DNA from 2 places in the Stenotrophomonas sp. KH_052 genome. Region 1 is predicted to be linked to the other one. Evidence: riboswitches for the same ligand, from Rfam matches in the RefSeq annotation. Region 1 holds a riboswitch; the other holds the start of a gene.
What was found. A riboswitch is a leader RNA that binds a small molecule or an ion and turns the genes downstream of it on or off. The one in region 1 is predicted to bind cobalamin.
Positions count from the first base shown of each region.

Region 2: another riboswitch for cobalamin. It lies ahead of AC3ITW_RS01055 (epoxyqueuosine reductase QueH); the one in region 1 lies ahead of btuB (TonB-dependent vitamin B12 receptor).

Region 1 covers NZ_CM174475.1:519,956-534,729, reverse strand. The annotation lists gene AC3ITW_RS02395 (GAF domain-containing protein) at 1-344, shown strand, start outside; gene AC3ITW_RS02390 (TfoX/Sxy family protein) at 341-703, shown strand; gene AC3ITW_RS02385 (histidine phosphatase family protein) at 788-1,366, opposite strand; cobalamin riboswitch at 1,498-1,720, shown strand; gene btuB (TonB-dependent vitamin B12 receptor) at 1,838-3,679, shown strand; gene gph (phosphoglycolate phosphatase) at 3,821-4,477, opposite strand; gene AC3ITW_RS02370 (class I SAM-dependent methyltransferase) at 4,542-5,333, opposite strand; gene AC3ITW_RS02365 (LysR family transcriptional regulator) at 5,330-6,259, opposite strand; gene AC3ITW_RS02360 (NAD(P)-dependent oxidoreductase) at 6,368-7,006, shown strand; gene AC3ITW_RS02355 (MBL fold metallo-hydrolase) at 7,092-8,003, shown strand; gene dinB (DNA polymerase IV) at 8,285-9,355, opposite strand; gene fabA (3-hydroxyacyl-[acyl-carrier-protein] dehydratase FabA) at 9,546-10,061, shown strand; gene fabB (beta-ketoacyl-ACP synthase I) at 10,061-11,269, shown strand; gene AC3ITW_RS02335 (HAD family hydrolase) at 11,397-12,080, opposite strand; gene AC3ITW_RS02330 (pseudouridine synthase) at 12,077-12,778, opposite strand; gene AC3ITW_RS02325 (class I SAM-dependent methyltransferase) at 12,775-13,845, opposite strand; gene AC3ITW_RS02320 (hypothetical protein) at 14,004-14,267, shown strand; gene AC3ITW_RS02315 (DUF3247 family protein) at 14,526-14,774, opposite strand, start outside.
Region 2 covers NZ_CM174475.1:242,224-256,997, reverse strand. The annotation lists gene AC3ITW_RS01070 (helix-turn-helix domain-containing protein) at 1-598, shown strand, start outside; gene AC3ITW_RS01065 (DUF1028 domain-containing protein) at 987-1,940, shown strand; gene AC3ITW_RS01060 (patatin-like phospholipase family protein) at 2,000-3,847, opposite strand; cobalamin riboswitch at 4,002-4,216, shown strand; gene AC3ITW_RS01055 (epoxyqueuosine reductase QueH) at 4,378-5,064, shown strand; gene pncA (bifunctional nicotinamidase/pyrazinamidase) at 5,120-5,746, shown strand; gene purU (formyltetrahydrofolate deformylase) at 5,859-6,710, opposite strand; gene AC3ITW_RS01040 (LysR family transcriptional regulator) at 6,825-7,736, shown strand; gene AC3ITW_RS01035 (NADH:flavin oxidoreductase/NADH oxidase) at 7,740-8,840, opposite strand; gene AC3ITW_RS01030 (NAD-dependent protein deacetylase) at 8,995-9,801, opposite strand; gene AC3ITW_RS01025 (acyl-CoA thioesterase) at 9,857-10,258, opposite strand; gene AC3ITW_RS01020 (LysE family translocator) at 10,411-11,046, shown strand; gene AC3ITW_RS01015 (ribonucleotide-diphosphate reductase subunit beta) at 11,204-12,223, opposite strand; gene AC3ITW_RS01010 (ribonucleoside-diphosphate reductase subunit alpha) at 12,390-14,774, opposite strand, start outside.

The DNA.
Region 1 (14,774 bases):
TGCCCGACCTGAACTGGGTGGGCTTCTACCTGTACGACGGCAAAGAGCTGGTGGTCGGACCGTTCCAGGGCCTGCCGGCCTGCGTCCGCATCCCGCTGGACAAGGGCGTGTGCGGTGCCGCCGCCAGCCAGCGCGTGACCCAGCGCGTGGATGATGTCGATGCCTTCCCCGGCCACATCGCCTGCGATTCGGCCTCGCGCTCGGAACTGGTGGTGCCGTTGCTGCGCGGCGATGAACTGATCGGCGTGTTCGACATCGACAGCCCCAAGGTCGGCCGCTTCGACGCCGACGACCAGGCCGGCCTGGAAGCCATCGCCCGCGTGTTCGTCGAGGCGCTGGGATGAGCGCACCGAAGCTGCGCAACATCGGCCCGAAGAGTGCGGCGTGGCTGCGCCAGGTCGGCCTGCGCAGCCGCGAGGATCTGGTGGCAATCGGCGCGGTCGGCGCCTTCGTCAAGGTCAAGCGCGCCGGCTTCAAGCCCAGTTTGAACCTGCTCTATTCACTGGAAGGCGCGTTGCTGGACTGCCATTGGCAGGAACTGAGCGAGCCGCAGCGCGATGCGCTGGTGCAGGACTATGAGGCGCGCATCGCCGCGCATCCGTTGAAAGCGGCCGGCCCGGCCTCGGGACCGGTGCATGAGCAGCGCTTCGACACCGATGATGACGCGGAAGACAGCGTGGCCGAGAGCGCCGACGAGGATTGACCGGTAGCGCCGGGCCATGCCCGGCGAGCGCGTAGCGCGGGTGATGTGGAATTCGCCGGGCATGGCCCGGCGCTACCGGATTCGTCAGGGCTGCTGCAGCTCCAGCAGTTCGCCCACCAGCCCGACCTCACCTCGCTCCAGCCACACCCGCAGGCGGGTGCCGTGGTCGATGCGCAGGGCCCAGCATAGCGACATCGGCAGTCCACAGACCTGCGACAGCACCATACGCAGCGGACCGCCATGGCTGACCACCAGCGTCGGCACCGGATCGTCATCATCGAGCAGGCGATCCAGCGCGCGTGCGATACGTCGCTCAAAGTGGCCCCAGCTTTCACCATTCGGTGGTGGGAACGCATGCGGGTCAGCATGGAAAGCGGCCAGCGCATCCTCCGGCAGGTCGAACAGCGACTGCCCGTCCCAATCACCGAAGTCCAGTTCTTCCCATTCCTCGTCCGCGTCCACGTCCAGCCCGCGTGGGGTGGCCAGTGCCATGGCGGTGTGCAGCGAGCGCAGGCGCGGCGAGCTGATCACCCGCTCCCAGGGATGCGCGGCGTAGGCCTCGACCAGTTCCTGTGGCAGGCGGGCCAGCTGCGGCGGATCGCTGCGGCCATCGAGGAATTCATCGCGACCATTGCCGGCGTGGCGGACCAGGTCGAGGATCATGCGAGCATCCCATGCGGGCGACGCAGGTACAACGGAAAACGGGCGGACATCGGCAACGGCACCACGGGATCAAGGGGCCATTCTAAGGGCAGTCGAGCAAGCTCGACGCTACGGGCTGCCTGCGATGCCGTAGACTGCGCGCACTTCCAGGTGACCTGCGGCCATGGCCGGCAGGTTGAAACGGGAAGCCGGTGACGCGCGTTTCCACGCCATGCCGGCGCTGCCCCCGCAACGGTAAGCACGTCAGTTCCAGGCAACACCGCCACTGTGCCGCAGGCATGGGAAGGCGCCTGGACGGTGGCCTCGCGCCACCCGGCGGCAAGCCCGGAGACCGGCCCGGAAGCCTCAGGTCGCGATGCGGTGGGCATGGCGCTGGATGATCGCGGCCTGTGCTGCGGCATCGGCGCGTGCCTGCCTTCGCGGCTCCTCCCCTTCGCCACGCGGGCGTGCGTGGCACCCGGAGTTCCCCCGATGAAGCTGCAGTCCCGAATGCTGTCCCTGGCCGTGCTCGCCGCCCTTCCCGCGCTGGCCCAGGCCGCCGATGACACCACCGCGCTTGACCAGATCCTGGTCACCGCCACCCGCACCCCGATCGCCCTGCAGTACAGCATCGCGCCGGCGCAGGTAATCGACCGCGCGCAGATCGAATCCAGCCAGGCCACCTCGCTGCAGGAGCTGCTGCGCGGCCGCGCAGGCATCAACCTGACCAATGCTGGCGGCCTCGGCAAGCAGAGCTCGCTGTTCCTGCGCGGCACCAACTCCGGCCACACCGTGGTGCTGGTGGATGGCGTGCGCATCAACAGCGCCGATCTCGGCCTGGCCATGTACCAGGACCTGCCGCTGGCGCAGATCGAGCGCGTCGAAATCGTACGCGGCCCGCAGTCGAGCCTGTACGGTGCCGATGCCATCGGCGGCGTGATCCAGATCTTCACCCGCCGCAACCAGGGCGACTTCGCCCCGCACTTCCAGCTCGGTGGCGGCAGCAATGGCCTGCGCGAAGCCAGCGGCGGCATCGGCGGTGGTACCGAGCGCGGCTGGTTCGGCGCCGACATCGCCTACCAGCACTCCGACGGCATCGATGCCTGCCGCGGCTCGGCCACGCTGTTCGCCGGCTGCTTCGCCGACGAACCCGACCGCGACGGCTACCGCAACCTGTCCAAGAGCCTGCGTGGCGGCTACAGCTTCAACGACCAGTGGAACGTGGAAGGCAGCGCGCTGCGCGCCGACGGCAAGAACCACTACGACGGTTACTACAACTACTCGGAAACCCGCCAGCAGGTGCTGGCCGGCAAGGTGCGCTACACCCCGTCCGAACGCCTGGCATTCACTGCCAACGTCGGCCGCAGCGACAATGAATCCGACAACTTCGGTGCACCGGGGGTGTTTGGCAGCGCGCAGACCCATCGTGACAGCGCCTCGCTGCAGGGTGACATCACGCTGGCCGAAGGTCAGCTGCTGAGCACCGGCGTGGACTGGAGTGAGGACAACCTGGATGGCAGCAGCGCCGGATATCTGGTCGACAGCCGCCGCAACACCGGCGTGTTCGTGCAGTACCAGGGCCGCTTCGGCCGCCATCAGCTGCAGGTCAGCGCGCGCAACGACGACAACCAGCAGTTCGGCAACCATGCCACCGGCAGCGTGGGCTGGGCGATGGAACTGGAGCACGGCCTGCGCGTCAATGCCAGCTACGGCACGGCGTTCAAGGCACCGACCTTCAGTGACCTGTATGACCCGTGGAGCGGCGTGCCAACGTTGAACCCGGAAAAGTCCAAGAGCGCAAACCTCGGCGTTTCGCAGCACGGCAAAGGTTGGCACTGGGGCCTGGACGTATACGAGACCCGCATTGATGACCTGATCACCTACGATGCGTCCACGATGAAAATGCAGCAGGTGGAGAAGGCACGCATCCGTGGCGCCGAGCTGACCGGTGGCGTGCTGCTGGCCGGTTTCGACATCAATGCGCAGCTGAGCTACACCGATCCACGCAACCGCACCCACGGCAGCACCCAGTTCGACAACTGGCTGCCGCGCCGCGCGCAGCAGACCGCGCGCCTGGACATTGACCGCCGCTTCGGTGATTTCCGCGCCGGCCTGACCGTGCAGGGTGCGGGCAAGCGCTATGACGATGCCGCCAACGCAGTGAAGGTCGGCGGCTACGGCACGCTGGACCTGCGCGCCGAGTACGCGCTGACGCCGGAGTGGTCGCTGCTGGCGCGTGCCGCCAACGTGTTCGACCGCCGCTACGAGACGGTGGCGTGGTTCAACCAGCCTGGTCGCGAGTACCAGCTGAGCGTGCGTTACCAGCCGAAGTGACCGCGACGGTCATGGTAGTGCCGGCCGCTGGCCGGCAACATCATGACCTTCGGCAACGCGTTCCGGCTTGCCGGCCAGCGGCCGGCACTACCCATTGCGTCGGCCCCGGTTACCGCCCGGTGACCGGCGTTATCCGTTGCATCAGCCCTTCAACCCCGGCAACTCACGCAGGTCGTCGATCACCGCCACCGCATGCGCGGTGGCCAGGTCCAGGCCGCGCGGATAGCCGTAACGCACCAGCGCGATCGGCATGCCTGCATCTTCGGCGGCGCGGTAGTCGGTCAACGAATCACCGACCATCAGGCACGCCTCTACAGGCAGCCCGAAGTGCGCGGCGATATGCCGCAGCGGTTCACCACTGGGCTTGCGCTGCGGCAGGGAGTCGCCACCCAGCACCAGCGCGAACGCATCACCGATACCCAGGTGCTGCAGCAGCGGTGGCACCAGCGCTTCGGGCTTGTTGGTGCAGATCGCCAGCGGCACGTTGCGCGCACGCAGTCGCGCCAGTGCTTCAGCCACGCCATCGAACAGACGCGGGCTGCGCAGCAGGCACTCACGGTAGTGCACCATGAATACCGGCATCACTTCGGCCAGGTCCACCTCGCGGCCGGCCGCATGCACGGCCTGTTCGACCAGGCGGCGCACACCGTCGCCGATCCAACCGAGCACCGTGGTTTCCGGCACGCGTGCCACACCGATGTCCTCCAGCGTGCGGTTCAGTGCTTCGGCGATATCAGCTGCGCTGTCGACCAGCGTGCCATCAAGGTCGAACACGACCAGCGGATAGGGATACGACAAGGGACGGCACCTGCATGACGTGGGGCCGTCCATTGTACGCCGCTGGTTTTTGCGCCGATCCGCCTCAGCCGATCCGGCGCGCGCGGGTAGCCAGGAAGGTGGGCAGATAGCGATCGATCAGGAAGCGCGGCTGCGGCTGCCAGTCTTCCATGAAGCGATCGATGATGAAGCCGGCATCCAGCTGGCCCCCGATCAGTTCGGTCAGGCTGTGGCCGAAGGTCAGTGCGTCGCCCCGTGCCAGCTTCGCCTCGCGCTCGGCCGGCGGCAGGTCTTCCAGGTCCGAATAGGGAATGGCGTACTGCGGCCGGATCAGGCCCTGTGCATCCAGCTGCGGATCGCGCGCGCCAACGAACAGCACCGGGTTGTAGAAGCTGGCCATCAGCATGCCATCGCGTGCCAGCACGCGGCGGCATTCGGTCCACACCGGGCGCACATCAGGCACGTACAGGTTCGAGATCGGGTGGAACACCACATCGAAACTGTCGTTGGCGAATACGTGCAGATCGCGCATGTCACCCTGCACGGTGCGCAGCTGCAGGCCATCGCGCGCAGCGACCCTGCGGTCCTGTTCCAGCTGTCCGTCGGACAGGTCGAACACGGTGACGTCTGCCCCGGCCGCCGCCAGCACCGGCGCCTGCTGTCCACCGCCCGACGCCAGGCACAGGATGCGGCGGCCGCGCACATCACCCATCCAGTCCAGTGGCAACGCGCGCGGGGTCAGATGTACCTGCCAGCGGCCCTCGCGCGCGGCGGCAATCGTTGAGCTTTCCACCGGGCGCGACCATTCGCGCACTTCGCTGGCCTGGCGGTCCCAGGCAGCACGGTTGTGGTCGATCAAGGCCTGTCCATGGTTCATGTGTTCTCCTTGCCCGGTGGGCGCCAATCCAGATCCTGGAAGGCCGGGCTGGCGAAGCACTCGGCCAGGAAGTCCAGGAATCGCCGCATGATAGCGGGCTGCTGGCGCCGTGACGCGTACACCGCATGAATGCCCAGTTCGTCCAGACTGAATTCGGGCAGCAGTTCGATCAGTTCGCCACTGCGCAGGAACGGCGCCACCTGGTAGGTCGGCAGCATGGCGATGCCGGCACCGGCGCGTACTGCCTCCAGCAGCAGTGACGCTTCGTTGGCGCTGATGTTGCCGCCCACCGCCACCGACAGCGAACGGCCTTCACGGTGCAGCTGCCACAGGCTCTTGCCGACGTAGTGATGGGTCAGGCAGTTGTGTGCGGCCAGATGCTCGGGCGCGGTCGGTGTGCCACGCGCCTGCAGGTAGGACGGCGTCGCGCACAGCACCGAACGGCAGGTGGCCAGCCGCCGCGCGATCAGGCTCGGGTCGATCTGGCGGGCGATGCGCACCGCCAGATCCACGCGCTCTTCCACCAGGTTCACCGTGCGGTCGACCAGCAGCAGTTCGATGCGCGCTGCCGGGTGGCGTGCGACGAAGCCGGCCACCGCCCGCGCCAGGTGGCTTTGCCCGAACGAGACGCTGGCGGTTACCCGCAGCGTGCCATGCGGCTCGGGGTCATCGCTGGCCAGTTCGCCCCGCAGTTCCTCGCCGATCGCCAGCATCTGCCGGAAGCGCGCCAGCGCTGCCTCGCCCGGCCCGGTCAGGCTGACCCGGCGCGTGGTCCGGTGCAGCAGGCGCGCCCCCAGCCAGCCCTCGACCTCGGCCAGGTAGCGGCTGACCATCGCCCGTGACATGTCCAGCACCTCGGCGGCCGCGGTCAGGCTGCCGCGCTCGGCGACCTCGACGAACACGGTCATGGCGGTCAATCGGTCCATATGCTCGATCCATGCAACAAACAAGCGCGTTATACGCTGTTTTTCGAGCGACTGCAGCGGCCTAGAGTGGCCCCATTCCCACCCCACACCGCCCCACGGAGTCCTGCCATGAAGATCGCCCTCGTTGGTTCCACCGGCAACATCGGCCGCCAGATCGCCCGCCACGCGCTGGCCCGCGGCCACGAACTCACCGTCATCGTGCGCAGCGCACAGGACCTTCCGGCTGAACTGGCCGGTGCCCATCCGGTGATCGCCTCGCTGGATGACCCGGACGCGCTGGTCGCCGCCATCGCCGGCCACGACGTGCTGGCCAGTGCCTACGGCCCGCGCCCGGGCGATGACATCGGCCGCGTCGGCGAGGTCGCCGCGCAGCTGGCTGCCGCCGCACGCAAGGCCGGCGTGCCGCGCCTGGTCGTGGTCGGTGGCGCCGGCAGCCTGGAAGTCGCGCCCGGCGTGCAGCTGGTCGATACCCCCACCTTCCCGGAGGCCTACAAGCCGTACGCACTGGCCCACCGTGAGGCGTTCAACCGCCTGCAGGCGGTGGATGACCTGGACTGGACCTTCTTCTCGCCGGCCGCCGAAATCGGCCCGGGCGAAGAGCGCGGCCAGTACCGCGTGCAGCCCAAGGCGTTCCTGGCCGACGCCAGCGGCCACAGCCGCATCAGCTACGCCGACTACGGCGCGGCGTTCGTCGCCGAGCTGGAAGCGCACCGCTACCCGAAGCAGATCATCACCGCGGCGTACTGATGCCAGGCCGCCGGGCATGGCCCGGCGCTACCCACCTGTAGAGCCGCGCCCACGCTCGGCTCGCCATCCGCCACAAGGAATTCCCATGCGTACCGCTGCCCTGCTGCTTCCCCTCGCCCTGGCCGCCACCTTCACCAGTGCGCCGCTGCTGGCCGCACCGGCCACCGCGGCGCCGGCCACGGCGACGAAATCCCAGCTGCACCTGCAGACCTTCCATCCCGGCCCGCAGGCGATGTTCTCGGTGTCCTCGGTGCTGATCGAAGGCCGCCACGATGCGATCCTGGTCAACGCGCAGTTCGGCGCCAGCGATGCGCGCAAGCTGGTGGATCTGATCCGCGCCAGCGGCAAGCAGCTGACCACGATCTACATCAGCCACGGCGATCCGGATTACTACTTCGGCCTGGCCACGCTGCAGGACGCGTTCCCGCAGGCACGCATCGTCGCCACTGCGCAGACCGTCGCCCACCTCCAGCAGACCCAGGCCGGCAAGCTGGCCTACTGGGGGCCGAAGATGGGCAGCGACGTGCCCGCGCGCATCGTGGTGCCGCAGGTGCTGGACGGCGATGCCCTGCAGCTGGAAGGCCAGCGCCTGCCGCTGATCGGCCTGGATGGCCCGACCCCGGATCGCACGGTGCTGTGGGTGCCGTCGCTGCGCGCGATCGTCGGTGGCATTCCGGTGGTGGCGGGCGAGCACGTGTGGATGGCAGACACGCAGACGCCGAAGTCGCACACCGACTGGCTGCAGACCCTGCAGCGGCTGCAGGCACTGAAGCCGAAGGTGGTGGTGCCGGGGCATTACGCGCCGGGTGCGGCACTGGATGCCAGTGCGCTGCGCTTCACCGCAGACTACATCCGTGCGTTCGATGTTGAGGCGGCAAAGGCGAAGGACAGTGCGGCGCTGGTGAAGGCGATGCAGTCGCGCTATCCGAAGCTGGCAGGCGTGGCGTCGCTGGAGCTGAGTGCGAAGGTGGCCAAGGGCGAGATGCAGTGGCCATGAGGTAGGGGGGGTCTTTTGCAGGGCTGCGCCCTGCACCTGCTCAATGCAACGGCAACAGCCGAAGCAACAGCTGGCTATCCGTGGGATGGCGAGGTGGGTCCGGTTGCGGGGGACGCCGTGAATCCGTCCATGGAGGCTCGGTCGCGCCATCCATGGCGCTCACGCCCCCGCAACCGGACCCACCTCGCCTTCGACAGTTTCCTGCTGCTGATGGAACCTGCTGCTGTTGGTGGAACCTGCTGCTGTTGGTGGGTGCCGACCGTTGGTCGGCACGGCAATGATCAGTGCTCGAACAGTTCGCCCTGCACCACAGGTTCCTTGTCGCGGAAACCACTGAGGCCGACGCCAACGAGGCGGTAGCGGGTGTCGGCGGGCAGATCCACCCGCGCACGCAGTGCCAACGCGATGTCGCGCAGCTCCTGCATCGATTCCGGCGGGCGGTCCGGGGTGAAGCTGCGGGTGAGGATGCGGAACTGCGCGGTCTTCAGTTTCAGTACCACGGTGTGGCCGACGCGTTCGGTCTTGCGGGTGGCGTTCCAGGTTTTCTCCGCCAGCTGCACGATGGCCTCACCCAGATCTTCCAGCGGCAGGTCCTCGGCGAAGGTGTCTTCGGAGGAGATCGACTGCACCTGCTGGTCCGGCTCCACCGGCCGTTCATCGACACCGCGTGCGCGGTTGTACAGGCTGCGGCCGAAGCTGCCGAACGCCTCTTCCAGATCGATCAGTGCCCACTGCCGCAGGTCGCCGCAGGTGACGATGCCGCGCGCGGCCAGCTTGCCTTCCATCACCTTGCCGACGCCGGGCACCCGGTTCACCGGCAACGGCAGCAGGAAGGCGTCCACCCGCTGCGGCGGAATCACGAATTGGCCATCGGGCTTGCGCCAGTCAGAGGCGATCTTGGCCAGGAATTTGTTCGGCGCAATGCCGGCTGAAGCAGTCAGCTGGGTTTCCTCGCGGATCTGCGCGCGGATGGTGCGCGCGATGTCGGTGGCCAGTTCCATGCCGCTCTTGGGCTCGGTCACGTCCAGGTAGGCCTCATCCAGCGACAGCGGCTCGACCAGGTCGGTGTGGCGCAGGAAGATCTCGCGCACCTGCTGTGACACCGCCTTGTAACGTGCGAAGTCCGGCGGTACGAAGATCGCATCCGGGCACAGGCGCTCGGCACGCACGGCCGGCATCGCCGAGCGCACGCCGAACACGCGCGCCTCGTAGGACGCCGCGCACACCACCGAACGCGCGCCACGCCATGCCACAACCACCGGCTTGCCGCGCAGTGACGGATCGTCGCGCTGCTCCACCGACGCGTAGAAGGCGTCCATGTCGACGTGGATGATCTTGCGCAGTCGGGTCATGTCAGGCGGAAAGGGCGGGGGCAGGCTGAACCGACCACACGCACAGGTATGGTCGTTGCACATCAACAGGATGCGCGTATTCCCTTGAAAACACTACGGTTGCGTACGGTTGAAATGTTTGATCGGCGCAGTTTCCACGGGCATTCTCGGGCGCTTGTTTCCCTGTTCTTCGCTTCCAGGATTGTGCTTCATGACCCGTCTCCACGCGTTCAACCGCGAACAGCTGCTGGCCAGCGCACGCGGTGAACTGTTCGGCGCCGCTGCCGGCCGTTTGCCCAACGATCCGATGCTGATGTTCGACCGCATCACCGAAATCCGCGAGGACGGCGGACCGCATGGAAAGGGCATGGTACGCGCCGAACTGGATATCCGCCCCGACCTCTGGTTCTTCGGCTGCCACTTCATCGGCGACCCGGTGATGCCTGGTTGCCTGGGCCTGGATGCCATGTGGCAGCTGACCGGCTTCTTCCTGACCTGGCTGGGTGCCCCCGGCAAGGGCCGTGCTCTGGGCTGCGGCGAGGTGAAGTTCACCGGCCAGGTGCTGCCGGATGCGAAGCTGGTGCGTTACGAGATCGACATCAGCCGGGTCATCAACCGCAAGCTGGTGATGGCTCAGTCGGACGCCCGCATGTACGTGGATGACCGCGAAATCTACAGCGCGCGCGATCTGCGCGTCGGCCTGTTCACTGAAACCGGGAGCTTCTGATGCGTCGCGTCGTCATCACCGGCATGGGCATCACGTCCTGCCTCGGCAATGATCTGGATACCGTTTCGAATGCGCTGCGCGAAGGGCGCTCCGGCATCACGGCATTGTCCGACCACGCCGACGCGGGCCTGCGCAGCCAGGTCGGCGGCCGTGTCGACCTCGACCTGGACGCGCTGATCGACCGCAAGCAGAAGCGCTTCATGAGCGATGCGGCGGCCTTCGCCTACCTGTCCATGCGCGATGCCATCGCCGATGCCGGGCTCAGCCCCGAGCAGGTCAGCAACCTGCGTACCGGCCTGATCGCCGGTTCCGGTGGCGGCTCCAGCGAATGGCAGATCGGCGCGGTCGACCTGCTGCGCGAACGCGGTGTGCGCAAGGTCGGCCCGTACATGGTGCCGCGCACGATGTGCTCGACGGTCTCGGCCTGCCTGGCCACCGCCTACCAGATCAAGGGCGTCAGCTACTCGCTGTCGGCCGCCTGCGCGACATCGGCGCACTGCATCGGCGCCGCCGCGGACATGATCCGCCACGGTGCGCAGGACATCATGTTCGCCGGTGGTGGCGAAGACCTGCACTGGTCGATGAGCGTGATGTTCGATGCGATGGGCGCGCTGTCGACCAGCTTCAACGAAACCCCGGCCAGCGCCTCGCGGCCGTACGACAAGGACCGCGACGGCTTCGTCATCGCCGGTGGCGGCGGCATGCTGGTGCTGGAAGACTACGACCACGCCGTTGCGCGCGGCGCGCACATCCATGCCGAGCTGATCGGCTATGGCGTGACCTCCGACGGCGCCGACATGGTGGCGCCGTCCGGTGAAGGCGCGGTGCGCTGCATGAAGATGGCGCTGCAGGGCGTGGATCGTCCGCTGGACTACCTCAACACCCACGGCACCTCCACGCCGCTGGGCGACGTCACCGAGCTCAACGCGATCCGCGAAGTGTTCGGCGATGCGGTGCCGCCGCTGTCCTCGACCAAGGCGCTGTCCGGCCATTCGCTGGGTGCGGCCAGCGTGCACGAGGCGATCTACTGCCTGCTGATGATGCGCGACGGCTTCGTCGCCGGTTCGGCCAACATCGGCGAGCTGGACCCGAAGGTGGAAAGCTTCCCGATCCTGCGCGAGAGCCGCGAGCAGACGCTGGATACGGTGATGTCCAACAGCTTCGGCTTCGGTGGCACCAACGCGGCGCTGGTGTTCGGCCGGGTGTGATGGGAAGGCGTGCCGACCAACGGTCGGCACCCACCAGAGCGGTAGCGCCGGGCCATGCCCAGCGAGAGCGGTGAAGCGTGCCGACCAACGGTCGGCACCCACCAGGGCGGTGGTCGGTACCTACCGGTTATTTCGGCAGCAACGGCACCAGCAGCGCGTGCGCGTCCAGCAGCGAGCCGACGATGCGGTGTCCGAATGCGCGCAGCTCTTCGTCCGGATGCACCAGGTCCGGCACCTGGATCACGGTCATGCCGGCAGCCAGCGCTGCGCGCGTGCCGGCCGGTGAGTCTTCCAGCGCCAGGCAGCGCTCGGGCACCTGGCCCAGCCGCTGCGCGGCCAGCAGGTAGATGTCCGGCGCCGGCTTCGGCCGTGCCACGTCGCCGCTGGTGATCACCGCATCGAAATACGGCAGCAGGCCGGCGGCGGACAGCTTGCGGTTGGCCCGCGGCTGCCGCGTGGTCGTCGCGACCGCACGCGGTATCGCGTGCGCCTCCAGCAGCTCCAGCAACTCCAGGATGCCCGGCCGCAGCGGCAGGCCGGTCTGCGTGCGTTCCTCGTAGAGATCGTGGCAGCGTGCGGCCACGGCTTCGATCACGCTGTCTTCGACACCCTGCGCACGCAGCAACGCGTGCGTATCGCGGTCGCCGAGACCGACCATGCGCAGGAACACCGTTTCGTCCAGGCCCAGGCCGAACTCATTGGCGGCCTGGCTCCAGCAGGCAAGCGAGACCCGCTCGCTGTCGATCATCAGGCCGTCCATGTCGAAGATGACGGCGTCGGGCAGGAACGGCAGCGCAGCGATGGTGGTCATGGAGCGAAAAGCGTATCCAGGTCGGTAGGAGTGAGCTGCCGCCATTGCCCTTCGTCCAGTCCCTGCAGGTCCAGCCCGCCGACTCGGCTGCGGTGCAGGGCCTGCACATGGTTGCCGGTGGCGGCGAACATGCGGCGTACCTGATGGTAGCGGCCTTCATGCAGCACCAGGCGTGCGCGACGCGCATCCAGCACTTCAAGTTCAGCCGGCAGCAAGGGCGTCTTCTCGGACTCCAGCATCAGCGTGCCACTGGCGAACAGCGCCACTTCATCGCCGCGCAGGTCGTCGCTCAGTTCGACTTCGTAGACCTTGGGCAGCTTCGACTTCGGCGAGATGATCCGGTGCAGCAGGCCGCCGTCGTCGGTCAGCAGCAACAGGCCACTGGTGTCGCGGTCCAGCCGGCCGACCGTGGACAGCACCGGGTCGCGGTCGCGGTAGCGCGGCGGCAGCAGGTCGTAGATCAGGCGACCTTTGTCCTTGGTCGAACAGGTGTAGCCGGCCGGCTTGTGCAGCGCGATCGACAGGCCCACCGGCGGGTCCAGCGGCTCGCCATCGACGCGCACCGCTTCATGCGGCACCTGGTCGTCGGCGTACAGCACCTCGCCATCGGCGTCGGTGACGCGACCTTCGCGGAACATCCACTGCACCTGCTTGCGGCTGCCATAGCCCAGGTTGGCGATGAGCTTGACCAGCTTCACTTGCCCTTCCCCCTGCCCTTCACCGCCTCGACCAGCTTGAAGCCATCGCGCTCGGCAACCACGCGCACCGCACCGAAACTCTCATTGAGCGTGTATTCGTACGGCAGGTGGCGGTTGGCCACCACGTACAGGCGCCCGCCCGGGCGCAGCGCCTGCGCGGCCACGGCGATGAAGCGCTGGCCGATGTCCGGACGGTCGGCACGCGAGGGGGTGTGGAACGGCGGGTTGCTGATGATGACGTCGTAGTCCGGCTCGATGCCGGCGGTGACGTCGCGCCACAGGAAACGCAGCGGCAGCGGGCGCGGCGGCGGCGACAGGTTCAGCTCGGCCAGCGCCAGCGCACGCTGCTCAGCCTCGTACAGGTCCAGCGCGGTGATCTTCGGGCAGCGTTCCAGCAGCTCGCGCGACAGGTAGCCGTATCCGGCACCGAGGTCGGCGGCGCGACCGGCCAGGTCGGCCGGCAGGTGCTCGGCCAGCAGCGCCGAGGCCGGGTCGATCCGGTCCCAGGCGAACACGCCCGGCCGGCTGAGGAAGCGGCCACCGACAATCGGGCGGACCGCGTCCAGGGCGGACCAGCGCTTGGCCAGGTCGGCATCGTGCTGGCCCTGCATCGGCGCGGTCCAGTACGCCCGGCAGTGGTTCTTGGTCAGGCTGCCGCCGAGGCCGGTCAGCTGCTTGAGGTCGCCCTCGCCGGAACGCGCGCCTTCGTTGTTGGACTGGCAGGCGACGATGCGACCGCCTTCAGCGACCAGCGCCAGGGCGCGGGCGAACAGCGCACGGGCTTCCTCGCGCTGGCGCGGCGGCAGCACCAGCACCAGCGGATAGCGGCCCTTGCCGGCTTCATCATCCAGCTGGCCGCTGACGGTCCAGCCGGCGGCCTGCTGCAGTGGCTGCGCGAACGGGGCGAAGCTCTGCTCGCAGTGCACTTCACGGCCACCGGCCACTTCGCGCAGCGGCCAGCCATCGCGGGCACGCAGGAAGGCCACCGGGCCCTCCGGCCAGCGCAGGGCGCCTTGGGAGAACGGCAGGAGCAGGGTCTGCAGGGGGGCGTCGTCGCTGGAGGCCATCGGCGCGGTTACTTCAAAGCGTGAGGGCCGTCCATTGTACCGGCTTGGCCGGGCCGGCCCCGGCGGCCACTTTGCGAAACCCGAACGGGGCCTTGATCTGCCAGAAACATTGGAACGTTCAGGGTAGAGGCTCCCCCCGGAAACCCAGGAGAACCTGCATGCGAGCCTTGTTCGTCGGTGGCGTGGTCGACAACAGCGAAATGGACCTGGAAGGCAGCCATCCGCCCGTGCATTACCCCGAAGACACCGGCGGCGGCCACTCACGCTACCGCCTGCACCAGGTCGGCCACGGCGCCGATGGCAGCGTGGCCTACGCGGTCTACGGCGCGCCGGACCTGGCCGACGACGAGGTGGCCAGGGTGGCGGAAGAACGCGCCTATGCGCGCAGGTTCGAAGCGACGCCGACGTTGTTCGAGCATTGACATCCCTGCAGCCCCCGAGCCCATGCTCGGGCGGCGACGCAGCCGCACGGGCGGCAGCTGAGCGTAGGCTCGGCTCTACATCGGCTCAAGGTGCCCTTGGCGGCAACCGGCGGATGCTGGGCGATCTCGTCCAGCCAGACGACGCCGACGTTGTTCGAGCATTGAGCAACGCGTGCGGTTGTAGCGCCCGAGCCCATGCTCGGGCGGCGGCGCAGCCGCACGGGCGGCAGCCGAGCGTGGGCTCGGCTCTACATCGGCTCAAGGTGCCTTTGGCGGCAACCTGCGGATGCTGGCGATCTCATCCAGCCACACATGATGCTGCTGCACCGGCGTGTCGTAGTCGTCCAGGCGCAGCTGGCCGTTGCTGCCTTCGTCGCCGGCATCGTTGCGGTACTGCTGCACGGTCGGCTTCACGGCAATGGTGCCGAGCAGCCGGCGACCGTCCTGCAGGGTCAGTTCCACCTGCGTTTCGCCTTCCAGCTGCGGCAGCAGGGCTTCCAGGCGCGC
Region 2 (14,774 bases), 280 kb from region 1:
GCGCATCGCGCAGGCACGGATCGGTCTTTCCAACTATTTCGCCGGCGCGCTGGTGATGCCGTACATGCGCTTCCTGCGTGCGGCCGAAGCCAGCAGCTACGACATCGAACTGCTGGCGCATCAGTTCGGCGTCGGCTTCGAAGCGGTCTGCCACCGGCTGAGCACGCTGGCACGGCGCAGCGCACCCGGCCTGCCGTTTTTCTTCATCCGGGTGGACCGCGCCGGCAACGTATCCAAGCGCCACTCCGCCACCGATTTCCACTTCTCGCAGGTGGGTGGCTCGTGCCCGCTGTGGATCGTCTACGAGGCGTTCAACCAGCCGGGGCGCATCCTGACGCAGACCGCGCGCATGCCCGATGGCCGCCGCCATTTCTGGCTGGCGCGGCAGGTCAGCAGCGGGCCGGTGGGCCATGGCCAGCCGCGCAAGACGTTCGCGGTGGCGCTGGGCTGCGATCTGCAGCACGCCGAGCGGCTGGTGTATTCACTGGGGCTGGATGTGCAGAGCCCGGGTAATTCGGTGTCGATCGGACCGGGGTGCCGGGTGTGCCCGCGCGAGGACTGCATGCAGCGCGCGTTCGCGCAGTTGCCGGGGAGGTAGGGGTGGTTCGGCAGGGCTGCGCCCTGCACCTGCAGAGGCCGAAGCAACGGCAACAGCAACGGCAAAAGCTGGCATTCCGTGGGATGGCGGGGTGATGTCGGATTGCGGGGACGCCGTGAACCCGTCCCTGGGGGCTTGGCCGCGGCATCCATGCCGCGGACACCCCGCAATCCGACACCACCCCGCCTTCGACAGTTTCCTGCTGCTGTTGGTGGGTGCTGACTGTTGGTGGGTGCTGACCGTTGGTGGGTGCTGACCGTTGGTCGGCACGCTGCTCTTGGTGGGTGTCGACCTTGGTCGACACGGTAGATCCACGCATGGCGTGGATCTACTAAACCTTTCGTGCGTAGGCTGCATCCCATTGCAATGCCCGCCCTGGAGACACCCCATGTCATTACTGCGCTCTTGTCTGGCCCTGCTGCTCGCTGCCTTTGCTGCGCCGGCGTGGGCGACCTTTTCCATTGCGGCCTGCAATGAGGCCGGCGACTGCGGTGTGGCGGTGGCTACGCACAACCTGGCGGTCGGCGGCGTGGGTGTGCCGTGGGCACAGGCGAAGGTGGGCGCGGTCGCCAGCCAGTTCGAGACCAACCCGACCTATGGCTCCAAAGGCCTTGAGCTGTTGGCCAAAGGCCGCACGCCTTCGCAGGTGCTGAAGCAGCTGTTGGATGAAGACGGCAACTTCGATGGCACCACGCTTGCCGAGCGCCAAGTGGGACTGGTCAGCGCACGCGGCGGCAATGCGCAGTACACCGGCGCTACTGCGCAGCAGGCGGATTGGGCCGGTGCGCAGGGCGAGGGCATGCTGAGTTTGCAAGGCAATGGCCTGGCCGGGCCCGAGGTGCTGGCGGCGATGCAACGCGTCTTCGCCGCCTCACGTGGGCCGCTGGCCGCACGCCTGCTTGCGGCGCTGGAAGCCGGTCAGGCAGCGGGTGGTCAACGCAGCGGGCAGTGGTCGGCGGCGCTGCTGGTGCGTACGCCCGGTGGCGACTGGCAGGACACCGACCTGCGCGTGGACGCCGACCCGCGTGCGGTGGCGAGGCTGCGCGAGCTGTACGACATGCGCCTGTCGAACGAAGCGATCATCCACGCCGAGGAGCGTTGGGAGAAGGGTGATGTGGCAGGTGCGCGCGCGGCGCTGGCAACCTCGTTGTCGCTGGCACACGGCTGGGACCGCACCTGGGCGCGCGCCGCACGATTGGCGATGCGACAGGGCGATACAGCGCTGGCCCGCGAATATCTGGCCGGCCTGCGTGCGCTCAATCCGGGCTGGGTGAAGCAGGAACTGGCATTGCCGTTGTATGCGCCGTTGCAGGGTGATGCGGTGGTGGCGCCGTGGCGATAGACGGTAGCGCCGGGCCATGCCCGGCGAGCGCAGCGATGGAAAAAGCCGCCGGGCATCGATCAATAGATCGGCGTCACCTTCATCTGCGGCAGCGGGCGCGGTGCGCCGTCGGTGAGGTCCGGGCCCAGGTCGTCCCAGCTGCGCCCCTGCTCGACCATCAGCCCCCACAACTGCTGCGAGGCCAACCGCTTGTCTTCCGAGCCCAGCTTGTACGACGGCGGCGTCGGCTGGCCACTGGCAACCATCGAATAAGCTGCGCGGTAGGCCAGCACCTGCTGTGCCGGGTCATCGGTACGCGCCACTTCCAGCGTGTAGCGCTGGTAGGCCGAGGCCAGGTTGCGCCAGCGGATCCAGTAATGGTTCTCGAACGAGAACGAACAGAAGCGTGCACCGGCCAGGCTGCCCTTATCGGCAATGCGGGTCAGCACCTCCTGTGGCATGTCCAGGTTCATGCCGCCTTCGTCGCCCTGCAGGCTGACGTGCACGATGCGGTCGCGGTAGCCCGGTGCGCGCGCCTGCAGCAGGTCGCGCCAGTTCTGCATGGTCGCCACCACCGCGAACAGGAAACGGCCCAGTTCTGCGGCCGCCAGCGGCGTAGCGATCGACTGGTAGGTACGCTGCCAACCGTGGCGGTTCTCGGTGGGCAGGAACACGGCGTGTTCCAGCGCCTGGCGGCCACTGCTGCCGTGGCTCACGTCTTCGGCATGCTGCGGGTAGACCAGATTGATGGCGAAGGTTGGCCAGCGCGGCAACGCGGCATCGAACAGATGGATCGGGAAGTTGCTGCTGATGCCACCATCGGAGAACCAGCAGATGCGGAACGCGGTGATCACCGGTCCGCAGGTCTGCCCGGCACTGGTCAGCCCTTCCATGCTGTCGGCCACGTTGTGCTCCTGGTCGGCCGCAGGTGCGGTCGGTTCGCAGCGACGCTCGCGGCGCGAGGGCTCATGCAACGGCACCGCGCTGATCAGCAGCGGGAAGCTCAGGCTCATGCGCGTGGCCACCAGCACCGGCAGCTTCGGGCCCTGCGGCAGGTGGTAGTACCGGCGCCCCTCCACCTCCAGCGGCGGGCCGGCCTGCGTCACCAGCCACTGCACCACGCTGGCCGGGAACAGCTGCTCGAACTCCTCGCGCAGGAACCAGAACTGCGCACCACCCAGCGGCAAGGTGCGCGGCTCGTTGTGCGACACACAGGTGGTGATCATCTGCAGGCTGATCGCATGCGGGCTGTCCGGCTCGCCGGCATAGCGCGGCGCATCGTGCAGGTCGGCGAAGGTCAACGGTGCATCCAGCGGCTTGCCGGACAGCTGCTGCAGGCTTTCATGCAACCATTCGGTCAATGCCGGTCTGCGCGCATCACGGCCAAGGCCGCTGCACAGGCCCAACAGGTTGCGCCGCGCCACCCGGGCCACGCGCAGCGCGGCACCGGCCACGCCGGCACCATAGGCGCACAGCAGCGACGGCAGCAGCGTGGCGGCCACGCCGCTCCAACCGCCGCCCCACCAGCCCAGGCCGAGCAGCAGCGCCAGCGACACCAGCACTTCCAGCGGCGCGATCTCGAATACCGCGACGGCCAGGCACAGCAGTTTGTGCGGCAGGCGGGCATTGCCGGTCAGCACCACCAGCAGCCGGTAGGCGGCGCGCGCGCCTCGCGCCGGCTGGAACAGGCTGTAGATGAACCCGCGACGCGACAGCTGCGCCGACACCGCCGACAGCCCGCCATAGCCTGCATCGCCGGGCAGGTGTTCACCCGCCTGCTGGCGACGATCACCGCACGCCGCCGCGGCCGCCACCGCCGCGGCGATGGCGCCGGCCGAGGTGCCGCCGATGCTCTTGAAACGATATTCGCGGGCCAGCGCCAGTACCGCATTGGGATACACGATGCCGCTGGTGATGCCGCCTTTCATGACCAGATCGCAGTACTTCGCCGCCACGAGCCACCTCCCGTCTGTCGGTGCCCAGTATCGCAAGAGGCGCTCTCACAGCCTGAGAAACGAGCCACAGCCCTGCGCTTTCATTGGCCCTTGACCATTGCCCTCGACGCGTCCACCGTGGGCACGCCGAAGGTATCCCTGCCGTGGCGTTGATGGCGGCAGGAATTTAAACGGGAATCCGGTGAAGGCGCCTCGCGCGCCCATTCCGGAGCTGCCCCGCAGCGGTGAATGGAAACGAATCCTGCCAACAGCACTGGGCTCACGCCTGGGAAGCGGCGGGTAGTAGGTGGGCTGCGGCCCGTGTCCATCAGCCCGAATACCGGCCCCGGCCGGGGGACACGACCGTCCCCTGACTCGACCTGGAATCTCCGCGGGGAGGTTGCCGGGGCCGTCGTTGTCCTGCGCCTGCAGGCGGTGCGGCCGCGTGCGTCCTGTTCACGGTTTCCGGCCAGACCTGTTCACCCACGCGCTGATGCATGGGCCACCGCCGTTGCCGGCGGTCCATGCGGTACCTGACGATGACCGAGCTCCAACGCCCCACCCTGTCCCTGCCCGAAAACGGCCAGCGCCTGCTGCTGCACTCGTGCTGCGCACCCTGCTCCGGCGAAGTGATGGAGGCGATCACCGCCTCCGGGATCGACTACGCGATCTTCTTCTACAACCCCAACATTCATCCGGTGAAGGAGTACGAGCTGCGCAAGCAGGAGAACATCCGCTTCGCCGAGCAGCACGGCATTCCTTTCATCGACTGCGACTACGACACCGACAACTGGTTCAGCCGTGCACGCGGCATGGAGAACGAGCCAGAGCGTGGTATCCGCTGCACGATGTGCTTCGACATGCGTTTCGAGCGCACCGCCTTGTATGCGCACGAGCATGGCTACGACACCATCAGTTCGTCGCTGGGCATTTCGCGCTGGAAGAACATGGCGCAGATCAACGACTGTGGCATCCGCGCTGCATCCCGCTATGAAGGCCTGCAGTACTGGGATTACAACTGGCGCAAGGGCGGTGGCGCCAGCCGCATGGTCGAGATCAGCAAGCGCGAGCAGTTCTACCAGCAGGAATACTGCGGCTGCGTGTACTCGCTGCGCGATGCCAACCGCCACCGCCGCGAGAACGGCCGCGAACGGATCAAGATCGGCCTGCTGTACTACGGGCAGGACGCTGAGACGCCGCAGGGCGATTGACGTGTGCGCATGGGGCGGCCACGCTGGTCGCCCCTTTCGTTGTACCGGATCTGCCATGACCGCCCTGCCCGCCGATGTCGCCCTGCTGGTGATCGACCTGCAGCCGGACTTCATGCCCGGTGGCACACTGGCCTGCGACCAGGGCGATGCGTTGGTAGCACCGATTGCCGAACTGCTGGCGCAGCGCCGCTACCGCACCGTGGTGGCGACCCAGGACTGGCACCCGGCCGACCATGCCTCGTTCGCCAGCCAGCACCCCGGCCGACGGCCCTTCGAGACCATCCTGCTGCACGCGCAGCCGCAGACCCTGTGGCCGGACCACTGCGTGCAGGGCAGCGCCGGTGCCGCCCTGCATCCCGGCGTGGACTGGACCGTGGCCGACTTGATCCTGCGCAAGGGCACCCGCCAGCAAGTGGATTCATACAGTGCCTTCCGCGAGAACCATGGCCCCGACGGTACCCGCCCCGCCACCGGCCTGGCCGGTTGGCTGCACGAGCGTGGCATCCGCGAGGTGCACGTGTGCGGCCTGGCCCGCGACTACTGCGTGCTGTGGAGCGCGCAGGACGCGGTGAAGTCCGGCTTCCGGGTGAGATTCCTGTGGGAGCTGACCAAGCCGGTAACCGACGCCAACGACGGGATGGTGCGCGAGGCGCTTGGCAAGGCGGGGATCGCGATCGCCTGACCCACCACCGCCGGGCACGGCCCGGCGCTACCGGTAATCCGACCCGAAACGGTAGTGCCGGCCGCTGGCCGGCAACCCCGGGATCTCTGCTGTTGCCGGCCAGCGGCCGGCACTACCGGAACACGACCGTACGGTGCCCGTTGAGCAGGATGCGGTGTTCCACATGGCGGCGCACGGCGCGTGCCAGCACCAGCGATTCGGTATCGCTGCCCAGCCGCACCAGTTCGCGCGGAACCATCGCGTGGTCCACGCGGGCCACGTCCTGTTCGATGATCGGACCTTCGTCCAGATCCTCGGTGACGTAGTGCGCGGTGGCACCAATGATCTTGACCCCGCGTGCGTGCGCCTGATGATACGGCTGCGCGCCCTTGAAGCTGGGCAGGAAGCTGTGGTGGATGTTGATCGCACGGCCGGCCAGGGCGCGGCACAACGTGGGTGACAGGATCTGCATGTAGCGCGCCAGTACCACCAGGTCGATGCGTTCGCGTTCGACCAGGTCGATGATCTGCTGTTCCTGCACCGCACGCGTATCGGCGGTCACCGGCAGGTGGTGGAACGGCACCTGGTAGGACGCGGCCAGCGCTGCGAAATCGGCGTGGTTGGACGCCACCGCCGCGATGTCGACCTTCAGCTGGCCGCTGTGGGCGCGGAACAGCAGGTCATTGAGGCAGTGTCCTTGCTTGCTGACCAGCACCAGCAGGCGCGCGCGGCGGCGGCCATCGTGCAGCTGCCAGTCCATGCCGAAGCCGGCGGCGAGCGTAGCCATGGCCGCATGCACGGTCTCCAGCGGCAGACCAGCATCGCGGTCGAAATGCACGCGCAGGAAGAAGCGGCCGCTTTCCTCGTCGCCGAACTGCTGGGCGTCGAGGATGTTGCAGCCGTGGTCGAACAGCAGGCCGGACACGCGGTAGACGATACCGGTACGGTCGGGGCAGGACAGGGTCAGGATGGAATCGGGGCGCATCGCCCGAGTGTAGGGCAGCGCCCGGCCCGGCGGATCGATGGTCACCGATGCAACCGACCTGCTTGGTTCAGTCCCAAGCGATACTTGGGTTTCTCCATGGCAAGCTGGTCGGTCATGAACCTGTTGCAATTGATCCGCAGCTTCACCCGCACCGCAGAGACCGGCAGCATTGCCGCTGCGGCCCGCATCCTTGGCATCAGCGCCACCGCAGTCGGCCAGAACATCAACCGGCTGGAGGCGCATCTGGGCGTACGGTTGCTGAACCGAAGTACGCGCCAGCTGGCCCTCAGCGAGGCCGGCGCGTTGTACCTGGCGCAAGTGCGCCACATCGAAGCCGACCTGGCGCGCGCGCAGGCGATGATCACCTCCGGTGACATCGAACCGGCAGGACCGCTGCGCATCGCCAGCAGCAGCGCGTTCGGTCGCCACGTGCTTGCGCCGTTGCTGCCTTCGCTGCAGCAGCGCTACCCGCAACTGCAGCTGGAGCTGCGGCTGACCGATCGCGCCGTGCAGCACGGCCCGGAAGCGGTGGATGCCAGCATCCGCATCGGTGCACAGCTGGAGGACGGGGTCGTCGCACGGCAGCTGGCGCGCGTGCCGTTCGTGTTCTGCGCCTCGCCGGCCTACCTGAAGGCACACGGCACCCCGCAGCAACCCTCCGAGCTGAGCGGCCATCGCGGGCTGCTGCACCGCTTTCCCACCGACGGCCGGCCGCTGCGCTGGGGACTGCTGAAGGATGGCCAGCGCGTGGACGCGGCACTGCCACCGAGCATGGTCTGCGATGACATCGATGCGCTGGCGACGCTGGCGGTGGCCGGTGCCGGCATCACGCGGTTGGCTGCATTCGTGGCCGAGCCCTACCTGCGCGATGGCCGCCTGCAGGCGGTGTTCGGTGCCGACAGCGAATGGCGCCCGGCGCCGATGGAGGTCTATTTCTGCGTCAGCGACCGCCGCGACTTCACCGCCAAGATCCGCGCGCTGTTCGAGCACCTGCAGGCCGGCATGGCGCCGGCCTGGCGGGTGTGAGCCTCAGCGCGTCTTGAACACGCCGCGCGCATCACGCGGCTCGCAGCGCAGGTACTGCAGCGCCGCGTCCACACTGTCACGCAGCGCGGCGGCGGCATGCCACGGCCAGCGCGGGTCGTAGAGGATGCCGCGCGCCAGCGCTACCGCATCGGCGTGGCGATGGCGCAGGATCGACTCGGCCTGCTCCGGTTCGGTGATCATGCCCACCGCGATAACCGGCATGCGCACCTTGGCCTTGATCGCCGCCGCGAACGGCACCTGGTAACCCGGGCCGACGGTGATCTTCTGGCGCTCGTCCAGGCCGCCGCTGGAGACATGCAGGAAGTTGCAGCCGCGCGCGTCCATCACCTGTGCCAGCGCTTCGCTCTGCACCAGGTCCCATCCACCATCGACCCAGTCGCTGGCGGAAATACGCACGCCCACCGCGACCTTGTCGGACACCGCCGCACGCACGGCATCAAACACCTCCACCAGCAGGCGCAGGCGGTTCGGCAGCGAGCCACCGTAGCCATCGGCGCGGCGGTTGCTCAGCGGCGACAGGAACTGGTGCAGCAGATAACCGTGCGCGGCATGCAGCTCGATCAGCTCGAAGCCCAGGCGCTCGGCGCGAACCGCACTGGCGGCGAAGGCGGCGATGACCTCGGCGATGCCGGCCTCGTCCAGTTCCTGCGGTGCCGGATCGGCGGCATGGAACGGCAGCGGCGACGGCGCCACGGTGGCCCAGCCACGCGCATCGTCGGCCGGCAACTGACCACCACCGTCCCACGGACGCCTCACCGAGGCCTTGCGGCCGGCATGGCCCAGCTGGATGCCCAGCGGCATCGGCGACCAGCGGCGCACGCTGGTCAGCACCTGTGCCAGCGCGGCCTCGGTGCCGTCGTCCCACAGGCCCAGGTCGGCCCAGCTGATGCGGCCGCGCGGTTCGACCGCGGTGGCTTCCAGGATCAGCAGGCCGGCACCGGACTGCGCCAGGTTGCCCAGGTGCATGGCGTGCCAATCGCTGGCGCGACCGTCTTCGGCGGAGTACTGGCACATCGGCGCGATGACGATGCGGTTGGACAGGGTCAGGGGGCCGAACGAGATCGGCGAAAACAGCTGGGTCACGGCGAGGCGGGGGAGAAGCGGATGGGGGGGCGTATTGCACCGCCGCACGGCCTGCGAATCAACCGTCTGGATGGATCGCTGTTTCGTGGGGGCGCGATGTGGGTAGCGCCGGCGCGCAGCGCGGCACCCCGTTTCCGCCGGGCATGGCCCGGCGCTACCCGAGGACGAACCCAGCCAGTGCTTCCGCGCAATCCCGCTCGTCCTTGAACAACAGCAGGTCGTCGGCGCGGGTGCGGCCACGGTTCAGCGCGGCTACCGGCAGCCCCGCCTTGGCTGCGGCCTGCACGAAGCGGAAACCGGAATAGACCATCAGCGACGAACCCACTACGAGTACGGCGTCAGCCTGCTGCAGGTGATCGTGCACCGCCGCCACGCGTTCACGCGGCACGTTCTCGCCGAAGAACACCACGTCCGGCTTCAGCACGCTGCCGCAGTGCGGGCACTCGGGCACCACGAACGCAGAGAAATCGGTCTCCAGATCGGCATCACCATCGGGCGCGATGCCGGCCTCCAGCGCGTCCCAGCCGGGATTGGCGTCCAACAGGCGCTGCTGGAAGTCCTCACGATCACTGCGACGCTCGCAGCCCATGCAGCGCACCAGATCCAGACGGCCGTGCAGGTCGATCACGTTGTGGCTGCCGGCACGCTGGTGCAGGCCGTCCACATTCTGGGTCAGCAGCACCTGTAGCGTGCCGCGGCTTTCCAGGGCCGCCAGGGCCTGGTGGGTGCCGTTGGGCTGGGCCAGGCCGAAGCGCGGCCAACCCAGCAGGCTGCGCGCCCAGTAGCGCTGGCGGGTGGCCGCCTCGCCCATGAAGGCCTGGTAAGTCACCGGCGGCGTGCGTTTCCACTGGCCGTCGGCATCGCGGTAATCGGGAATGCCCGAGGCGGTGCTGCAGCCGGCGCCGGTCAGTACGAACAGGCGCTGGGCGCGGTCGATGAAGTCGGTCAGTGGCGGGGTCATGGCTGCCAGATGGGGGCGCGGCGCCGCCCCCGCAAGCGCAGGTTCAGCCGGCGGATCAGGCTGTCGGCAGCGGCGGCACCGCGATCGGGTGGCCTTCCTCGTCCAGCGCGATCATCACGAAGTGGCCGCGGGTGCACAGCTTGCGCTCGCCGCTGTGCAGGTCTTCGGCGACCAGTTCCACCTCCACCTTCATCGAGCTGCGGCCGACTTCGACGATGCGGCCAATGGTTTCCACCATCTGGCCGATCCGGATCGGCAGCTTGAAGTCGACCTGGTCGCTGCGCGCGGTCACCACGGTGCGGCGCGAATAGCGTGCGGCGGCCAGGAAGGCGGCCTTGTCCATCCACGCCAGCGCCTGGCCACCGAACAGGGTGCCAAGGTGGTTGGTGTGGTTGGGGAAGACGATTTCGGCCATGCGCACTTCGGTGGGCGGCACGGTCTCGTGGATCGGGGTCATGGGGGTGCTTCAGTGTGGGGTGCTGCGGATTCTAAGCGACCGGCGTGATGGCCATCGAAATGCACGTGCAACGGTCACCCGGCAGCGGTGCCTGCGCAGGCCGCGCCTGTGGCAGGCGTTACACTGCGCCACGCCCACTGCCAGGACTGCCCATGCCCGCCACTTCCGACCTGCTGGCCTTTGCGCTGGTTTCGCTGGCCATGGTGCTCACGCCCGGGCCGAACATGATCTACGTGATCTCGCGTTCGATCTGCCAGGGGCCGGTGGCAGGCCTGATCTCACTGGGCGGGGTGGCGCTGGGCTTCGTGTTCTACATGCTGTGCGCGGCGCTGGGCATCACCGCCCTGCTGATGACCGTACCGTTCGCCTACGACGCGCTGCGCATTGGTGGCGCGCTGTACCTGCTGTACCTGGCCTGGCAGGCGCTCAAGCCCGGCGGCCGCTCGCCGTTCGCGGTACGCGAGCTTCCGCAGGACAGCCAGCGCAAGCTGTTCACGATGGGCTTCCTGACCAATCTGTTGAACCCGAAAGTGGCGGTGATGTACCTGTCGCTGCTGCCGCAGTTCCTGCACCCGGACAGCGAAGGCAGCGTGCTGCTGCAATCGGTGGTGCTGGGCTCCACCCAGATCGCGGTGAGTGTGACCGTGAACGGCATCATCGCGCTGACCGCGGGCAGCATCGCCGGCTTCCTCGCCGCGCGCCCGACCTGGCAGGTGGTGCAACGCTGGCTGATGGGCACGGTGCTGGCCGGGCTGGCGGTGCGGATGGCGGTGGAAGGGCGGCGGTAAGACATACGGCAGCGCCGGGCCATGCCCGGCGAGCGCGCAGCGCGGCCGACGTTGTCCGTCGTGCCGGACGGTTTCCGCCGGGCATGGCCCGGCGCTACCAACAAAAAACCCCGGCGTTGGCCGGGGTTTCTCGTTGCGACAGGCCTGACTGGTTCGATCAGAAGTTCATGTCGAAGGCGACTTCGCCCTGCACGCCCACCTGGTAGGCCGAGGCGCGGCGTTCGAAGAAGTTGGTCAGTTCCTGCACGTCCTGCAGTTCCATGAAGCTCAGCGGGTTGCGCACGTTGTACTTGCGCTCCATGCCCAGGCGATGGAAATGGTTGTCGGCGCAGTGCTGCAGGTACTGGCGCATGTCACGGGTGGAGATGCCCGCCACGCCACCGGACAGCACGTCCTCGGCGAACTGCACTTCGCACTCGATCGCTTCGGCCAGCATGTCATAGACATCCTGCTTCATCTTGTCGTCGAACAGGTCCGGCTCTTCCTCGCGGATCACGTCCACGCACTCGAAGGCGAAGTCCATGTGCGCACTTTCGTCGCGGAACACCCAGTTGGTGCCCGAGGCCAGGCCGTTGAGCAGGCCGCGCGAACGGAAGTAGTACACGTAGGCGAACGCGGCGAAGAAGAACAGGCCTTCGATGCATGCGGCGAAGCAGATCTGGTTGAGCAGGAACTGGCGACGCTCTTCGCGGGTCTCGATGCGCTTCAGGTTCTGGATCGAGTCGATCCACTTGAAGCAGAAATCGGCCTTCTTCTTGATCGAGTCGATGTTCTCCACCGCGGCGAAGGCTTTGACGCGCTCGTCCGGATCCGGCAGGTAGTTGTCGAGCAGGGTCAGGTAGAACTGCACGTGCAGCGCTTCTTCGTACAGCTGGCGCGACAGGTACATGCGCGCTTCGGGTGCGTTCAAGTGCTGGTACAGGTTCAGCACCAGGTTGTTGGACACGATCGAATCGCCGGTGGCGAAGAACGCCACCAGGCGGTGGATCAGGTGACGCTCGCCCGGCGACATCTTGCTGTGCAGGTCGCTGATGTCGATCTGGAAGTTGATCTCTTCCACCGTCCAGGTGTTCTTGATCGCATTCCGGTACATGTCATAGAACTGCGGGTAGCGCATAGGGCGCAGGGTCAGTTCAAAACCGGGATCGAGCAGCATCTGCTTGGGCTTGTCGGCCATGGGTGTTTCCTTGTCTTCTCGGGTCAAAACGCCGGGCGTGGCCCGGCGCTACCTTGTCATTTCAGCAGCCGAGCATGGCTCGGCTCTACGGACGTGTCATTTATGTAGTCGAGCATGGCTCGACTCTACAGCGAGGGGTGCCGGCCATAGGCCGGCACGGCCGCTCTTATTGGCAGGCTTCGCAGGCTTCCGGGTTTTCCAGCGAGCAGGCGATGGCCTCTTCCGGGCTGAACACCTTCTCCGGGGCCGCGCCTGCGGCGTGGCTGACCGTGGTCTTGGCGATCTTGGTGGCCGGACGCGAACGCAGGTAGTAGGTGGTCTTGATGCCCTGCTTCCAGGCGTACATGTACATGGAGGACATCGCGCCGATGTTCGGGCTTTCCATGAACAGGTTGAGCGAGGCGGACTGGTCGATGAAGGCGCCACGGTCGGCGGCCATGTCGATCAGCGAACGCATCGGCAGTTCCCACGCGGTGCGGTAGACGTGGCGCAGCGTTTCCGGAATCTGCGTGATGCCCTGGATCGAGCCTTCGGCCAGCTTGATCGCGTCGCGCATTTCCGGGGTCCAGTGGCCCAGCTTCTTCAGCTCGTTCACCAGGTAGCGGTTGACCTGCAGGAAGTCACCGGACAGGGTTTCGCGCTTGAACAGGTTGGACACCTGCGGCTCAACGCACTCGTAGCAGCCGGCAATCGAGGCGATGGTCGCGGTCGGTGCGATGGCGATCATCAGCGAGTTGCGCAGGCCATGTTCCTTGATGCGCTCGCGCAGGCTATCCCAACGCTCGGCGTCTTCGGGCACCACGTTCCAGGCATCGAACTGCAGCTCGCCGCTGGCCGCACGGGTGTCGGCGAAGGACGGGTGCTTGCCGCGTTCCTGGGCCAGTTCGACCGAGGTTTCCAGCGCGTGGAAGTAGATGGTCTCAGCGATCTTCTTCGACAGCGCGCGGGCTTCGGCGCCGTCGAACGGCAGGCGCTTGCGGAAGAACACGTCCTGCAGGCCCATGCAGCCCAGGCCGACCGGGCGCCAGCGCAGATTGCCACGGCGCGCCGATTCGATCGGGTAGAAGTTCAGGTCGATCACGCGGTCGAGCTGGCGCACGGCCAGACGCACGGTGTCGGCCAGCTTGTCGAAATCGAACTCGCCGTTGCCGTCGAAGTGGTTGCCCAGGTTGATCGAACCCAGGTTGCACACCGCGGTCTCTTCGGCCGAGGTGACTTCCAGGATTTCGGTGCACAGGTTGGACAGGTGGATCACGTTGCCGGCGCGCAGGGTCTGGTTGCTGGCGCGGTTGCACTTGTCCTTGAAGGTCATCCAGCCGTTGCCGGTCTCGGCCAGGGTGCGCATCATCCGCGAGTACAGCTTGCGCGCGGAGATGGTGCGGTTGGCCTTGCCCTGTGCCTCGGCCTGCAGGTAGGCGGCTTCGAAGGCTTCACCGAACAGGTCGGTGAACTCCGGCACCACGCGCGGATCGAACAGCGACCATTCCTGGTCGGCCTCGACGCGCTTCATGAACAGGTCCGGGATCCAGTTGGCCAGGTTCAGGTTGTGCGCACGGCGCGATTCGTCGCCGGTGTTGTCACGCAGTTCAAGGAAGTCCTCGACGTCGGCGTGCCAGGTTTCCAGGTACACGCAGGCCGCGCCCTTGCGCTTGCCGCCCTGGTTCACTGCAGCCACCGACGAATCCATGGTCTTCAGCCACGGCACGATGCCGTTGGAATGGCCGTTGGTGGACTTGATCAGCGAACCGCGCGAACGCACGCGGGTGTAGCTGACGCCGATGCCGCCGGAGAACTTCGACAGCTGGGCGATATCGCCGTACTTGGAGTAGATCGACTCCAGCGAATCCTGCGGCGAATCCAGCAGGAAGCACGAGGACAGCTGCTCGTGGGTGGTGCCGGAGTTGAACAGGGTCGGGCTGGACGGCAGGTAGTCCAGGTTGCCCATGCGCTTGTACAGCGCCAGGGCCTCCGGCACGTCCTCGCTCAGCGCGCTGGCGATACGCAGGAAGAACTGCTGCGGGGTCTCGATCACCTTGCGGGTGTGCGGATGGCGCAGCAGGTAGCGGTCGTACAGGGTGCGCAGGCCGAAGTAATCGAAGTTCAGGTCCAGCGACATGTCGATCGCATCGTTGAGCTTGCGTGCGTTGGTCTGCACGAAGTTCAGCAGGCGGTCGTTGATCAGGCCCACTTCGTGGCCACGACCAACCGACTGCGAGAAGGCGTAGATTTCCTGGCCCGAGACTTCCTTGGCGATGTAGTTGGCCAGCAGGCGTGCGGCCAGGCGGCCGTACTCGGGCTCTTCACCGATCAGCAGGGCGGCGGTGCGGATGGACAGTTCGTCCAGCTCGCGGGTGGTGGCGCCGTTGTACAGGCCGGAAATGGTGCGGGTTGCCACGCGCATCGGATCGACGGCGTGCAGGCCTTCGGAGGAACGCTGCACCGCGCGCACGATCTTGTTCAGATCCACCAGCTCGGTCGTGCCATTGCGCTTGGTCACACTCATCGCGTTGGCCGTCGGCGGCGACGTCAACAGGAATTCGCTTTCCTTCTC